DNA from 3 places in the Pseudoneobacillus rhizolycopersici genome. Region 1 is predicted to be linked to each of the others. Evidence: riboswitches for the same ligand, from Rfam matches in the RefSeq annotation. Region 1 holds a riboswitch; each other region holds the start of a gene.
The links. Region 1 has a riboswitch for S-adenosylmethionine ahead of metK (methionine adenosyltransferase). Riboswitches for the same ligand answer to the same signal wherever they lie in the genome.
Positions count from the first base shown of each region.

Region 2: linked by a shared signal. The riboswitch ahead of ACX9YW_RS18810 (methionine ABC transporter ATP-binding protein) and the one ahead of metK (methionine adenosyltransferase) in region 1 are both predicted to bind S-adenosylmethionine.
Region 3: linked by a shared signal. The riboswitch ahead of ACX9YW_RS15605 (ABC transporter permease) and the one ahead of metK (methionine adenosyltransferase) in region 1 are both predicted to bind S-adenosylmethionine.

Region 1 is NZ_JBTOOE010000023.1:37,447-42,999, forward strand. Features, by position in the region: gene metK (methionine adenosyltransferase) at 93-1,292, opposite strand; SAM riboswitch class I at 1,478-1,613, opposite strand; gene pckA (phosphoenolpyruvate carboxykinase (ATP)) at 1,838-3,424, shown strand; gene ACX9YW_RS18680 (DUF2584 domain-containing protein) at 3,465-3,707, opposite strand; gene ACX9YW_RS18685 (alpha/beta hydrolase family protein) at 3,752-4,582, opposite strand; gene ACX9YW_RS18690 (ABC transporter substrate-binding protein) at 4,840-5,553, shown strand, end outside.
Region 2 is NZ_JBTOOE010000024.1:7-5,559, reverse strand. Features, by position in the region: gene sufD (Fe-S cluster assembly protein SufD) at 1-111, opposite strand, end outside; gene sufC (Fe-S cluster assembly ATPase SufC) at 131-916, opposite strand; gene ACX9YW_RS18820 (MetQ/NlpA family ABC transporter substrate-binding protein) at 1,222-2,061, opposite strand; gene ACX9YW_RS18815 (methionine ABC transporter permease) at 2,077-2,745, opposite strand; gene ACX9YW_RS18810 (methionine ABC transporter ATP-binding protein) at 2,738-3,763, opposite strand; SAM riboswitch class I at 3,841-3,949, opposite strand; gene ACX9YW_RS18805 (MFS transporter) at 4,128-5,375, opposite strand.
Region 3 is NZ_JBTOOE010000016.1:35,242-40,794, forward strand. Features, by position in the region: gene ACX9YW_RS15585 (M4 family metallopeptidase) at 1-1,007, shown strand, start outside; gene ACX9YW_RS15590 (DUF5661 family protein) at 1,230-1,796, shown strand; gene ACX9YW_RS15595 (NTP transferase domain-containing protein) at 1,803-2,429, opposite strand; gene ACX9YW_RS15600 (XdhC family protein) at 2,430-3,422, opposite strand; SAM riboswitch class I at 3,710-3,817, shown strand; SAM riboswitch class I at 3,942-4,046, shown strand; gene ACX9YW_RS15605 (ABC transporter permease) at 4,229-5,161, shown strand; gene ACX9YW_RS15610 (ABC transporter permease) at 5,161-5,553, shown strand, end outside.

The DNA of each region.
Region 1 (5,553 bases):
TATACCCACTTTGATATACCCTCAATCAGAATTGACGAGCAAATAAAAACGAGAGTTACATATAAATGCAACTCTCATTGAATAATCTTATTTTATTTTCCAGCTTGTGCCTTAAGTGCTTCAGCCTTGTCTGTTCTCTCCCATGGAAGATCAACATCAGTGCGGCCGAAATGTCCGTAAGCAGCTGTTTGCTTGTAAATTGGGCGACGAAGGTCTAGCATTTTGATAATTCCTGCTGGGCGAAGGTCGAAGTTATTACGAACTAAGTCGACTAAAACATCTTCCCCAACAACACCTGTTCCAAATGTATCAACAGAAATCGATACAGGATGCGCAACACCAATAGCGTAAGCTAATTGAACTTCTACTTTTTCAGCTAATCCAGCTGCCACGAGGTTTTTAGCCACATAACGCGCAGCGTAAGCAGCAGAGCGGTCAACCTTTGTAGGATCTTTACCAGAGAATGCACCACCGCCATGACGAGCATATCCACCATATGTGTCAACGATGATTTTACGTCCAGTTAGACCAGCATCCCCTTGTGGCCCACCGATTACGAAACGCCCTGTTGGGTTAATAAAGTATTTTGTATTTTCATCAATTAGTTCCTGAGGAACAACCGGGTTAATCACATGTTCTTTAAGATTTCGTTGAATTTGCTCTAAAGAGATTTCTGGGTGATGTTGTGTTGAAATAACGATTGTATCTATGCGGACTGGCTTGTCGTTTTCATCGTATTCAACGGTAACTTGCGTTTTTCCATCTGGTCGTAAGTAAGGAAGAATTTCTTCTTTACGAACATATGTTAAGCGACGTGCTAACTTGTGAGCTAATGAAATAGGAAGCGGCATAAGCTCTTTTGTTTCATTACATGCAAAACCAAACATTAACCCTTGGTCTCCGGCACCAATTGCATCAATTTCCGCTTCAGTCATAGAGCCTTCGCGTGCTTCAAGCGCTTGGTCGACACCCATCGCGATATCAGGAGATTGTTCATCGATGGAAGTTAAAACGGCACATGTCTCTGAGTCAAAACCGTATTTTGCACGAGTATAGCCGATTTCTTTTACTGTTTCACGAACAATTTTTGGGATATCTACATATGTAGAAGTGGTAATTTCACCTGCTACTAATACTAAACCAGTTGTCACACTTGTTTCAGCAGCAACACGAGCATTTGGGTCTTTTTCTAAAATCGCATCTAAAATTGAATCAGAGATTTGGTCACAAATTTTATCTGGATGACCTTCGGTTACTGATTCAGAAGTGAACAAACGACGTTTCGTTGACATCCGAATTCCTCCTATATTAGAAAACCTAATGATACGGTACTCATTCCCTAGTAGTATGAATAAAACAGCTTACTTTTATGATGATAAGCAGTTTGCTATTTTTAAAGGTAGCTTTTTAAACAATAAAAAAACCTTCCCCTGTAATCGTGAGGAAAGGTTGTTGCTCTCGTCAGAAGCGCCTTTCACTCTTATCGTTCAAGGTCGTTACCTTGCGCTGGTTTAGCACCTTTTCCAAAAAAAAAGACCTTTAAAGATCCTTCGATTCATGGTTAGGTTGCTGGGTTTCATTGGGCCAGTCCCTCCACCAGCTCGGGATAAGAGAGTATCCGTTCAAGGAAATATCTTAACCTAGACTATTGATAAATGTCAATATGTTTTCCTTATTAATGAAAAAAATATATAATATTGCAAGAAAAAATAAATTTTCCTGTTCCAGCTGAATAGTATAGACTAATTACGTTAATGTGTTATACTATTCAACGAGGTATAACCACTTTTTACAAATTTTATTCATTTTAACTATCGTAAAGGAAGGTATATGAGTAATGAATTCTGTTAGCATCCCAAACGAGTTACATGTGTTATTACAAGGCAACAATGTGCATACGCAACTTTCCGTTCCTCAATTAGTTGAAAAAGTTCTAACTCGCCAAGAAGGTGTTTTAACATCTACCGGTGCTGTTCGTGCTACAACTGGTAAATATACTGGACGTTCTCCTAAAGATAAATACATCGTTCAAGAAGCTTCTGTAATAAATAAGATTGATTGGGGTTCTGTTAACCAACCCATTTCAGAAGAAGCATTCTCCAATCTATATTCTAAAATGCTTGAATATTTGAAAATTCAAGAAGAAGTTTTTGTTTTCAAGGGATTCGCCGGCGCTGATAAAAGATATCGCTTTCCAATTCAAGTCATTAATGAATATGCTTGGCATAATCTTTTTGCCCATCAATTATTCATCCGTCCAACAGACGAAGAATTATTAGAACACCAATCACAATTTTCTGTCATTGCAGCTCCTAACTTTAAAGCAGACCCTGCTGTGGATGGGACCATGTCAGAAACTTTTATCATTATATCATTTGAAAAGCGTGTTGTCTTAATCGGTGGAACTGAATATGCTGGTGAAATGAAAAAGTCCATCTTCTCGATTATGAACTACCTGTTGCCTGAGCAAGATATTTTTCCAATGCATTGCTCGGCAAATGTTGGCCGTGAAGGCGATGTTGCCTTGTTTTTCGGTTTATCAGGTACGGGGAAAACAACACTTTCAGCAGATGCTAATCGCCGCTTAATTGGTGACGACGAGCACGGTTGGTCAGCAAATGGTGTCTTCAATGTTGAAGGTGGCTGCTATGCAAAATGTATCGGCCTATCGCGGGAAAAAGAGCCACAAATTTTCGACGCAATCCGTTTTGGAACTGTTCTTGAGAATGTTGTGTTAAACACGGAAACTCGTGTTGCAGATTATGATGATAATTCTCTAACTGAAAATACACGTGCGGCTTACCCATTACAAGCGATTGATAATATCGTAGATCCTAGTGTAGCTGGCCATCCTAATACGATTGTCTTCCTAACTGCTGACGCATTTGGGGTATTACCTCCAATCTCTAAGTTAACAAAGGAACAAGCGATGTATCACTTCTTAAGTGGTTACACTTCTAAGTTAGCTGGAACTGAGCGTGGAGTTACTTCGCCGGAAGCTACATTCTCTACTTGTTTCGGTTCACCATTTTTACCACTTCCTGCAACCGTTTATGCAGAAATGTTAGGTCAAAAAATCTCTGAGCACAATTCACAAGTATTCCTAGTGAATACCGGTTGGACCGGTGGTGAGTATGGCGTTGGTAGCCGGATGAAGTTAGCTTATACCCGTGCAATGGTGCAAGCTGCTCTTGAAGGTGAGCTTAATAATGTAGAAACCGTGAAAGATGCGATTTTTGGATTAGATATTCCTTTACATGTTGCAGGTGTTCCTGATGAGGTATTACAGCCAAGCAAAACCTGGGCAGATCAAGAAACCTATGAAGCAAAAGCGAAGGAATTAGCAACAAAGTTCCGTGAAAACTTTAAAAAATTTGCAAACGTCCCAGCTGATATTGAAGAAAAGGGCGGACCAATTGCATAACATGAAAAAAACCGGGCAAATATGGCCCGGTTTTCTGTTTCTAATTTGTCGAGTTTAACGAAACGAGTTGGTAGGTAATTCTCGTTTGTTTGTTTTCCCATTCGACTTTTTTAATCACACATGTTCCGCTCGAGTCACTATCTAAAGTTTTTCGAACTTCTAGTGGAATATCGATTGGATATAGACGATAGTCCTCTTTTACTAATTGGAATAAATTCTCTTCCAGCCTTACCTCTCGTCCTTTCGTGACAACAAGAGTATTAAGTTCTAGTGGCATTCCCATCTCCACAATCGCTCCTTTGCTAATATACGTATCCCTATCATAACTTAATCTGCTTGTTTTTTCATCCAACTAGCTAAATCGGAAACGACCTTTCGATTGGTTGCTGGTGGAAAATAATGCGTATATTCGCTAAAATACCACGCCTCCACCTGCTTTCCACAATGTCTCAACCCCTTCTCTAAAGCATATGCATGCTCCACGGAAACATTCGTATCCTTTACCCCATGAATAATCAGAACGGGTAGCTCTAATTTTTCTAGCTGAAATAAGGGGGTTCGCCATTCATAACGCTCTGGGTACTTTGAAGGCGTTCCGCCAATAACCCGCTTCATCATTTTTCGCATATCCAATCTTTCTTCATAGGTCAGAAACATATCCGTTACTCCAGCCCATGTCACCATCGACGCAGCGGACGGAAATTCGATAGCTGTTAAAAGCGCCATCACTCCACCACGGGAGAAACCAAATATATGAACCCGCCGGACTCTCCTGTGTTCTCTTAGTAATCGAAATGCTGCAAACGCATCTTCACGGTCATGTCCTCCAAAATCTTCGTTCCCTTCCCCACCTTGGTTTCCGCGGTAAAAAGGAGCAAAGACAATAAACCCCTCGGAAGCAAATTGGGCAATTCTAGCCGGTCGTACCATCCCAACATTTTTTATTCCACCACGAAGATAGAGAAACCCATCAATTGGGGCATCTCCGCCCTTTGGTTCTGCTAACAATCCCTTTACCTTAAGCCCGTCCGAGACATATGTAATGACAAAAAGTTCCACCTGCGGATTTGGGGAGGGAAATCTTTGAACTGAGACAATATTTGGACCTAGAAGCATACCACCCATCCTTTCATTTTTTGTTCCTAGGCATTCACACATTTTTCTCTCCTTCATACGATAACATAGATTCAAAAATCGCCCAATTATTAGAAAAGCGGAAGTGCCCGTTTAGCGGCGTATGGACTGGAGCATTCATTCCTGAGATAAAGGAAACACGAATCGCGTTATTTGCGATTCGATGTTGACTTATCGTAGGGAATGAAAGTGGAAGTCCACTAGACGCTGGGCACTGGAGCTGGACATTTTTCTTTGTTAATTATTAATATTTCAAAACTATTAAAAAGGAGGCACAATGAATGAAGAAGTGGGTCAAAATCAGTTTTTCTGTTTTAGTTATGATGATTTTTATGTTTTCTCTGGTAGCCTGCGGCAAGGACGAAGTACAAAAGGTGAAGGTTGCCGAAGTAACGCATTCTATTTTCTATGCTCCCCAATATGTTGCCCTCGAAAAAGGATTTTTTGAAGAAGAAGGTTTGGATGTGGAAATTACCACTGTCCCGGGCGGAGATAAAACAATGACAGCATTACTTTCAGGAGGAGCGGATATCGCCTTAGTTGGCTCAGAAACCTCCATTTATGTATCTGCTCAGGAAGCGAATGATCCGGTGATTAACTTTGCAGCACTCACTCAAACAGATGGTACTTTCTTAGTTTCCCGCACAAAAATTGACAATTTCAAATGGGAGCAATTAAAGGGTAGTACCTTCCTTGGTCAACGCAAAGGCGGAATGCCGCAAATGGTCGGCGAATTTGTCTTGAAAAAGCACGGCATTGATCCTCATTCCGATTTAGAATTGATTCAAAATGTTGACTTTGCGAACATTGCCCCAGCATTTACTTCAGGCACAGGTGACTTTGTTCAACTATTCGAACCAACCGCTAGTATGATGGAGCAAGAAGGGAAAGGGTATATCGTCGCTTCCTTCGGAGAAGAATCAGGTCAAGTACCTTACACTTCCTTTATGACAAAAGAGAGCTTTTTAAAAGAGAAAAAAGACACAATCGAAAAG
Region 2 (5,553 bases), on a different contig from region 1:
TTGAGCTAAGGCCTGAACTCTTAATTCATTCAACCAAGCAGGCTCGCCAATTTCTTTAGAGAAATTAGCGACATACTCCCCGTTAAATGGTAATTTTGTTTCCGTAGTCATGAAAATTTCCCCCTAACGCTTATGCTTCTTGCCCAACTGTTTCGTCTTCAATACCAAGTTCCTTCTTAATCCAGTCATAACCTTCTGCTTCTAGGCGTTGTGCAAGCTCAGGACCACCTGATTTCACAATGCGTCCTTGCATCATCACATGAACATAATCAGGAGTAATATAGTCAAGTAAGCGTTGGTAGTGAGTGATAATTAAACAACCAAACTCTTCGCCGCGCATTTCGTTAATTCCTTTAGAAACAACTTTTAAAGCATCGATATCTAATCCTGAGTCAATTTCGTCTAAAATAGCAATTTTTGGTTGTAACATCATTAATTGAAGGATTTCGTTACGCTTCTTTTCCCCACCTGAGAAGCCTTCGTTTAGGTAGCGTTGCGCCATATCTTGGTCCATTTCTAAGAAATCCATTTGCTTATCCATTGTGCGGATGAATTTCATTAAGGAAATTTCGTTACCTTCGCCTAAACGGGCATTCATTGCTGAACGTAAGAAATCGGCATTTGTAACACCATTAATTTCACTTGGATATTGCATGGCTAAGAAAAGACCTGCACGAGCGCGCTCATCTACTTCCATTTCTAATACATCTTGATCATCTAAGCTAACGCTTCCACTTGTGACTTCATATTTTGGATGTCCCATGATAGCTGAAGATAGAGTTGATTTACCAGTTCCGTTAGGACCCATGATGGCATGGATTTCTCCACCCTTAACCTCAAGGTTCACTCCTTTTAAAATTTCTTTCCCATCGATTTCAACATGTAAATCTTTAACTGTTAAAGTTGACCCTGCCATTATCTATACCTCCGAAATTTCTTCATTCTCATTTTATTCTCATTACAATCTTATAACAAATCGAATCTAACTGCAACCATTTGGGATTATTTACACTACGGTCATAATGTTAATGTAAATCTTATTTGAATTCATTGATTTACATCAAGTTTATTAGGAAAAAGTCATAAGATAGTTTCTTCCTTGCTCCATTCTTTAATGTATCAGAAGATGGACCAATATACTAATACTTTTATAATGGTAATAAAAAAATGGACAGACTAAAATTAGTCTGTCCGTTACCAAGTTTCTTCCTTATTATATGTTTACTCTTTAACAGGTACAACTGCACCTTTGTATTTTTCTAAAATGAAGTTTTGAATTTCTTCAGAACGTAACACATCAATTAATGTTTTGATTTCTTCTTTGGTTTCATCACCGGAACGAACCGCGATTACGTTCACATAAGGTGAGTCGCTTTCCTCGATGGCAATTGAATCTTCAAGTGGATTTAATCCAGCATCAATCGCATAGTTTGAGTTGATTAATACTGCATCGCCTTCACCATTGTTATAAATTTGTGGAAGTAATGCTGCTTCATATTCCGCATCAAATTGAATATTTTTTGGATTATCAACAATATCTTCTACAGTTGCAGTCGTTTTTTCAACGCCTTCTTTTAACGTGATTAGACCTTGTTTTTCTAGCATGGTTAAAATACGGCCGTGATCCGCAACTGAGCTACTAACAATAATATGAGCGCCATCAGGAAGTTCGTCTAAACTCTTATATTTTTGTGAATAAACTCCGATTGGTTCAATGTGAATTCCACCGGCATTGACGAAATCATAACCCTTCTCAGCAATTTGTGCATTTAAATAAGGAATGTGTTGGAAGTAGTTTGCATCTAATTCCCCAGATTCTAAAGCTTGGTTTGGCAATACATAATCTTGAAAAGTGACGATTTCTAAATCAATACCTTTTTCAGCTAACAGCGGCTTTGCTTCTTCTAAAATTTCCGCATGTGGTACGTTTGAAGCACCTACGACTAGTTTCTTTGTTCCTGCAGTCCCATTCTTGCCTTCTGATTTTTCTTCAGAAGTTCCACAGGCAGCCAGGGCAACTGACAATACTAACATTAATACTAAGCTAAACCATTTTTTCATTTTTCTTTCTCTCCTTTATCGTTTATCTAATTTAGAAGTGATAAAATCACCGATGAACTGAATAATAAAAACTATGATTAAAATAATGATGGTAGCCATTAAAGTGACATCAAAACGACTGCGTTGAAAGCCTTCCAGGTAGGCTAAATTCCCTAAGCCACCTGCACCAATTACACCAGCCATTGCCGTGAATCCTACTAGGGATATGGCTGTTACCGTAATCCCTGATACAAGCGCCGGCATCGATTCCGGAAGTAGTACCTTAAAAATGATTGTGCTCGTTTTGGCCCCCATTGATTTCGCTGCTTCAATAACACCTTTATCTATCTCTCTTAATCCAATTTCAACCATTCTTGCATAAAATGGAGCTGCACCAATAATTAATGCAGGCAAAGCAGCATCTTCACCAATCATCGTCCCGAGTATTAGCTTCGTAAATGGAATTAATAACACGATTAGAATAATGAATGGTATGGATCTGAATATATTTACAACGGCACTAATCAGTGTATTGATCGGCTTATTTTCCCAAATACTTCCCTTTGACGTTAAAAATAACAGTAGCCCGAGTATTATTCCGAGGATAAAGGTTGCCAACACCGAAATACCTGTCATATATAAGGTTTCATTGGTTGCCTGCCACATTTTATCCCAGTTTACGTTTGGAAAGAAATTCTCAATCATTGGTAACCACCTCCACGCCCACCAATTTTGAGCGAATATAATCGATGGCCTTTGTGATTTCGTTCCCTTCACCATCTATGTGAATAAACAATGTCCCGTATGAACCATTTTGGGTTTGATTAATTTTCCCTTGTAAAATATTGACCGTCACATTGTGATGTCTAATTAGTTCAGTTATGAGCGGCTGCTCGGTCGATTCACCAACAAAAGTCAATTGAACAATTTTCCCTTCAGGGAAACGTTGGAGCAAATGCTCTGCTGTTTCTTTCGTTTCTTCTGGTTCAGTTACTTGTTGGACAAATCGTTTTGTAATCGGCTGCTGCGGATTTTTAAATACATCCAAAACCGGTCCGATTTCGACAGTTTTTCCGCCCTCCATAACCGCAACCCGATGGCAAATTTTCTGAATGACATGCATTTCATGGGTGATTAAAACAATTGTTAGTCCTAAGCGCTTATTGATATCAACAAGTAAATCTAATATGCTATCAGTTGTTTGCGGGTCCAAGGCTGATGTCGCCTCATCACATAGAAGGACCTTCGGATTGTTTGCCAATGCGCGGGCAATCCCAACTCTCTGCTTTTGCCCACCACTTAATTCCGAAGGGTAAGCATTTTCTCTGCCCTCAAGACCAACTAATTTTATTAGTTGATCAACTCGTTTAATCCGCTCGGATTTTTTTACCCCGGCAATTTCTAACGGAAAAGCAATGTTTTCACGAACTGTTCTTGACCAGAGTAAGTTAAAATGTTGGAAAATCATACTGATTTCTTGACGCGCTTTTCTTAACTCCGCACCCTTAATTTTAGAAACAAGACGATTGGCGACTGTGACTGTACCGTTCGTTGGGATCTCTAGGCCATTAAGCATTCTGATAAGCGTACTTTTTCCAGCACCACTATATCCGATGACTCCAAATATTTCGCCTTGATTTATTTCAAGATTGACATCATCCACGGCCTTTACTTTTCCGTGTTTCGATGAATAAATTTTTTGGACATTTTTGATACTAATCATGATTTCACCTCTTTTTTGACAAATAAAAAGCCTTTCTGCATAAAAAATGACAGAAAGGCATAATAGTACGATCCTTTCTCTCATCTCCCAAAGCTTAGCTTTGTGTGAATTGGCACCATTTCAATGATTGTCATTGACGGTTGCCGGGCTTCATCGGGCACTTCCCTCCACCTCTCTTGATAAGAGCAAACCAAATTCTATATTTAATTAACACGTTAAAGCGTTTAAGTGATTTCGTAAGTACGTTTGATATCGTAACACGGATAAAATAATGCGTCAATATCTTTTTCGTTACTATTTTTGTGGTAATATTTAGGTGGCAAATCTCGTCATCAATAAACATTTCCCGAGAAATATGTCAAAATCAGGAGGCAGTCTTTAGTGTTCTTTCGCCATCCATTTTACGAAAAACGACATAGTAATACACGGAACCGATTAAATATAAAGTGGCAGTAATCGTAAAAACTGTCGCATAGCCCCAGTAGGTACCGTATTTGATGACAATTCCTGTCGAAACAGGACCCATTAACGCCCAACCTAAGTTGAATACCATCTGATTAACAGAATTCGCTAATCCCTTGACGGAGTCATCGACCATCGACATCATGAGTGATGATTGTATTGGGTTACCGGCATTCATTAATGCTTGCCGAAATAAGAATCCTAATGCTGCTAGCCACAGATGGTCTGTGTAAGCTGTTAATAATAAAAATGGTAGTGATAATAGTTGTAATAACACAACGGCTCGCACCTGTCCAACTTTTTTTACAATCCACGGACCGATGATAATGGCAATCGCGGTGGCTGCTTGACCTAAAGAAATGATAAAACCAATCATCGTATTAGAAGCTGAAAATCGATCAGCAAAATATAAATTTAAATAAGGGATAACGAGTCCTGCCCCAAATCCAATTAACATAGCCGGAATGGCAAAGAGGATAATCATTGTATATTTATTTTTTGTTTGGAGCTGGTTGGTTTTATTAACTTTTAAGTGGTTTGTTCTAGGTTTTTCTTTAAATTTTGTCATTGGAATTATCCCAATAATCATAAAAACAGCCCCGATAAGCAGGGTATAGCGAATACTTTCTACCTCTGAAAAGCCAAATGAGAATAAGTCGGTTAAGGTCCCGCCTAAAATATTTCCAATCACGTTTGCAGCTGTACTGACAGCAAATTGAATACTAAAAAGATGTACACGTTGATTTTCATTTGAATTTTCTGCAAGCCATGGAATACCTGAAACCATCACAAATGCCATTGTTAAGCCCGTTAAAAAAGCAAATATCACAAGAAGGCTCTGGGCTTCGGTAATGCTCCGGCAAATTAACCATATTGCTGTCAAGCCGGCACCAAAGAGCATGACTTTTTTTCGACCGAGCTTATCACTCAAGAATCCAGCCGGGATTAGAATAATTGCGGTTGCTAAGGAATTCATCGAAATGATTTGCCCGTTTACCTGTTCAGAATATCCAAGCTCTCTGACATAAAAATTATAAATAACCATAAAAATGCCCATCCCAATTTGGATGAGGATACTACTTAATAACGCAAGTCTTATATTTCTGTTATAGCTTTTGATTTGTGTGGCCCATTCCTGATAAAATGCCATCCAAGTTCTCTCCCTAATATTTCGTTCCCCTAAACATCATACCGTCGATGGTGGAAATTGTAAATAGAGGAAATTACGTCGAAAAAAATAATGTAGAGTGATGGGTTTAAATTTGGTTATACGTTTTTTGTTATACGGGTTTAATTTCGGTTATACGGGTTTAATTTCAGTTATACGG
Region 3 (5,553 bases), on a different contig from region 1:
GCCTAATGCATGCGGAAGAAATGAAAACGCAAAAGGGTTCCGGTAAAGGAGTACATGGTCATCACAGGGAATTACATATTTCCCAAGTAAAATCACCGAATTCCGGAACTAAGTTTGCATTAGCCGATTACTCTCATGAAAACCTTGGAGGAATCATAACATATGATGCAAAAAATGATAGTACTTCCAGTAACGATACCGTTTATGTTGGGAATTCTGCTGCATTTATCGGCGATTATGATCGAGCGCTTGTAGATGCACACTATAATTCCGAAAAGGTTTATGAGTATTTTCTAAAAGAACATGGTCGCAATTCTCTTGATGGGGAAGGTATGGCTATTATTTCTAGAGTTCACTATGGTAAAGATTACAACAATGCATCATGGAATGGGCGTTGGATGACCTATGGTGATGGTGACGGTAAATTCATGATCTCTCTATCGGCTGGTCTTGATGTTGCTGCCCACGAAATGACGCATGGTGTCATCACACACTCAGCAAACTTGGTATATCGAAATCAACCTGGTGCGCTAAACGAATCTTTTGCTGACGTTTTTGGTGCATTAGTTGATGATAGTGATTGGGAAATGGGCGAGGATATTATGGCACCTGAGGCTAAGGCTAACGGTATAACAGTATTGCGCAGCCTCAGTAATCCTAACAGTGTGATTGTCAGCAATGAGCAAAGAAGGGCCTATAGTACAAATGGTGGAGTCTATCCAGACCATATGGATGAATTTTATCATATGCCAACTTCAGTTGACAACGGCGGAGTCCATGTGAACTCCTCCATTCCAAATCATGCAGCATACTTGATTGGTCAAGAAATTGGAAGGGAAAAGCTGGGGAAAATATACTATCGTGCTTTAACGGTTTATCTAACAGCAAATTCCAATTTCAGCGACGCTCGTCAGGCGATTGTTCAATCAGCAATCGATATTTATGGTGAAGGCAGCAAGGAAGTGGCAGCAGTTCATTCAGGATTTGATTCTGTCGGTATTTACTAATTAATTCGGGTTGCTTATCAATAGAATTAATATGAATATTTGAAGTGTTTTAGCATCCCTCAGACTTAGAGTTTGAGGGATGCTTTGTCGTGAGTTCTAGAATACTATTTATTATGAGCCTATATAAATAGGTATATATCTTTAAATAGGACATATTAGTAACATAGAATGCAATTGTCGGCACGACTAATAGAACAACTTCACAAGGAGAGTGAATGTTTTATGGAAATAGTAAAAGAAAATGATTACCGTAAAGACTTGCTAAAATGGTGTAATCATATATATTCTCATTGGGTAAATATGAAACCTAGATTCTCAAAACTTTTCGATTTAAAAAGTCTAGATGATTGGGAACAATCATGCCGTAATTTATTGCAAAAGTTAGAAAAGAATCCTGAGGTGAATGATGAAGATTATTATGCAGCTGCAAGATTGTATGAACAATGGATAATATTATATAAAGAATCTAATGATCATAAGAGGAACTTTGACTCTCTAGGACGAGAAAAAAGCTTCTCAAAAGAGGAAGCTGCAGCAATCGCATTACTTTTAGGAATTGACTTTACGAAAAGTAAATTTGATTTAAACGAGTTCTGGACGGGAGTTAATATCGAATTGGAGCATGGAAAAATAAATAGTCAAACAAATGTTACTGGAGATGACCCTATTTTAACTGGAAAAATTGCTTTGGCTCATCTTAATGAGTTTCCTGATTATTATAAAAGGTTAACCGTGCTTGAGGAACAAGCTAAAGCCTATTGGAAAAAAAGAAATGTTAATGAAAAATAACTTGAATTAGTGGAGATTGAATTTTGTTAGAACAGCCTCATAATCTTCCATTGTATCAATATCTATAAATAGCTCTTGGGATTCATTTTGAATCACCTTTCCTTTAATGGAGGGATAATCTGTTAAAAGTTTTTTAACACCTTCGTCCCTCTTTAATTGTTTTAAAAGGGGGAAAAGGGGTTTTCCAATCAGAACAGGGGGGCAAATAATATCTTTATAACTAGATGCAACATATAATATTTCTTCTTTATTGAACACATCAATGAGTTGGTTGATTAACTTTTTGGGAATAAACGGTTGGTCCGCAAGAAGAATCATTGCCCCATCTGGAGCCAATGATGAATTTGCGACACTAATCCCGTAATTAAGAGAATAGGAGAGGCCTTTTACCGAGTCAGAGCAAGAGACAACTGTTACTTTCTCTGTTAAAAAGGATTGCCAATGGTTAAGTGATTGGTCATCATCTCTTGCCACAACAACGATATGCGAAAGGTTGGATCCAAGGGCTGTGTGTAATGCATGTGTACCTAATGCTTCGTTTCCTAACGGAAGAAGTAATTTACTCTTGCCCATTCGAGTACTCTTGCCGGCTGCCAAAAAAATTCCGACTATATTGTTTTGTTTAAGCATCATTCACTCTTCGTTCCCCTTTCTAAATTGTTGAATGACTTGAGCCATGATACTGACGGCTATTTCTTCGGAACCTTTTGCACCGATTGGAAGTCCAATTGGGAAAAATAAATTTTTATGACAAACTCTCTCACCTAATAGACGATTCGTTCTTTGAGTTGAGCCTAAAATACCGATGTACCGGACTTGATAATTTATTAGTTCTATGAGGAATTCTTGATCCTTTAAAAAATTGTGACTCATAATAACGATGAAATCATTTTTTGAAATGCGGCAGGAATGGATGATTTGCAGTGGGGTTCCTATGATGAATTCATTGGCGGAAGGAAAATGGGATTCGTTGCAAAGTCCAGGTCTCCAATCACAAAGTGTTACGTTGAAACCAATTTTTGAGGCTAATGATACTAATGGTTTTGCGTCTTCGCCAGCGCCGAATAGGAGAATCCGTGGAGGTGGCGTAAAAAGATAGGTATATTTATATCCTTCCCTACTTGGCCGAAAATGGTTAATAATGCTCGGTTTTTTTGGGTCCTTATAAATTTGAAATGTAGATTTTTGGAAGGCGAAGTCATCTGAAAATTCCTTTTCATGAAGTACTGAGAATCCCTTTTCTAATGAGCTCTTTAAATAAAGTAAATCTGCTCTTAATTGTTCGGTGATAGGTTCCAACAGAATTTTTATCACTCCATTACAACCCATTCCTTGCCCCCAGCCATAGTCATCGTCACTGCTTAAATCATAAGTGACAATTTGCGGACAGGTTGATAAGAATAAATCTTTACTCCGCAAAAAAAGATCCTCTTCTAGACAACCCGGAGAGACCATTCCAACCCTCTCACCATTTTCCATGATAAGCATGGATGTCCCTTCTCTTAAGTATGCTGAGCCATAGATATGAATAATAGTTGCCAGAATGCTCTTTTCTGTTGAATGTTGAATGGCTTCTAAAATTTTAAAAAAGGTTAGCATATCAGTTTCAACTCCAATGAGAAACATATTTGGTTTCCTATGTAGCTCAACTCTTCAATTTAGAATTTATGAAAGAATAATGGAAAAAATGCAATGGTAGAAAGGGAATTTTTTGGGGCGCTTATCTTTTGAATTTCCATAACCTAATAGGTGAGGAAGGCTTTGAGGATATAGGGTCCAGGGGGAAATGGGCAGTTTTTTTAGGGAGGTAAATAAAAAATAAAATATTTTAATATATTTCGGTTGACTAAAATCTTACCATGCGTTATTCTTAGCTAGACAATTATTTAACTTCTGAAAATTCCATAATTACTTTCTTATCCAGAGAGGTGGAGGGACATGGCCCTGCGAAACCTCGGCAACAGGTTCTGATGAATACTGTGCCAATTCCTTCAGACATACGTTTGTCTGGCAGATGAGAAGAGCTGATTCAGTTTATCAATCCTCTTCTTTTCTATGAAGAGGATTTTTTGTTTTTATTAGTTTCGAATAGGTACATGTGACTATTGTTCGTCCGAAATTTTACTAGAATAACTTCATAATATTTTCTTATCCAGAGAGGTGGAGGGATATGGCCCTATGAAACCTCGGCAGCGGGTTCTGTTGAACACTGTGCCAATTCCACGGGAATGTAGTCCCGAGAGATAAGTTAGAGTTTGTATGTAAAACCTCTCAACTTATCTATGGTTGTGAGGCTTTTTCTTTTTTACGGGGGTTCGTAGAGTCAAATAGCACTGCTAAACTCTAAAACTAAGTAAAACGATATGTTAACTAGGTGTTTTTGATTGTTTAAAAATACATATGATTTTGGAAAAGGAGGAAGATTTCGTAATATGTCATACCTACTTAAGCGACTTTTTACGATGATTGTCACATTATGGATCATTGTCACCTTAACTTTTGTGATTATGCATATGATTCCGGGAGATCCATTTGCAACCGATGCAAAATCTTTGCCGGAGGAAATTGTCCAGAATATGAGAGAGAAATATAATCTGGATAAACCGTTACCGATCCAATATTTTCTCTATTTAAAGAATCTCGTGCAATTGGATCTTGGTCCATCCATTCAATCCAAAACGAGAGATGTCAACACTCTCATTGCCGATGGTTTTGGACCCTCTGCTTTATTAGGAATTCAATCTCTTATTATTGCGATTGTAGTGGGGATTGGTCTAGGGGTTATCGGGGCCTTAAATCATAACCGCCTATTGGATTATGCGTCGATGTTTATTGCCATCATCGGAATATCCCTTCCAAGCTTTATACTGGCTCCCCTATTAATCAAGTACTTCGCTGTTGAATGGGGACTTTTACCCGTAGCTGCTTGGGGAACATGGAGTCACTCGATTTTGCCAACCATTGCTTTAGCAGTCAGTCCGATTGCGATTATTACTCGGTTTGTCCGGGCGAGCATGATTGATATTCTTAATCAAAATTTTATTAAAACAGCTGAGGCAAAAGGTCTTCATACTTGGGAAATCGTTATCAAACATGGCTTGAGAAATGCGTTAATTCCGGTGATATCATTCATTGGTCCATTGTTTGCGGCAGTGATAACCGGAACGTTTGTGATTGAAAAAATATTTGCGATTCCAGGAATCGGGAAGTATTTTGTGGATAGTATTTTTAACCGTGATTATCCAGTTATTCTAGGTACCACGATTTTCTATAGTGCTATTTTAATCGTTACTTTATTTGTTATTGATCTACTGTATCGAGTTATCGATCCACGTATTAAAATCGCAAGCGGAGGTGACTCCTAATGAGCCAACCACAAACTAATTTAGATCATCTTTTTCGGCCAGCGAATAAAGAAAACTTACAAAGCGATAAAATCGGAAGGCCATACGAGAGCTACAGTAAGGAAGTCATCCGGAAAGTTATCAAAAACAAAATGGCTGTTTTCGGTTTTATTCTCTTAGCGGTGATTATTCTTTTATCGATTTTCGGACCACATATGGTCCCACATAGCCCAAGCAAACAGAATTTAACACAGGGGAATTTACCGCTTTCCAGTGAGCATTGGTTTGGAACCGATGATCTTGGAAGAGATGTATGGGCGAGAACGTGGGCTGGGGCTAGAATCTCTTTAGTGATTGGCTTTGCAGCTGCAATGATCGATTTAATTATTGGTGTTTTTGTAGGTGGAGTCTCC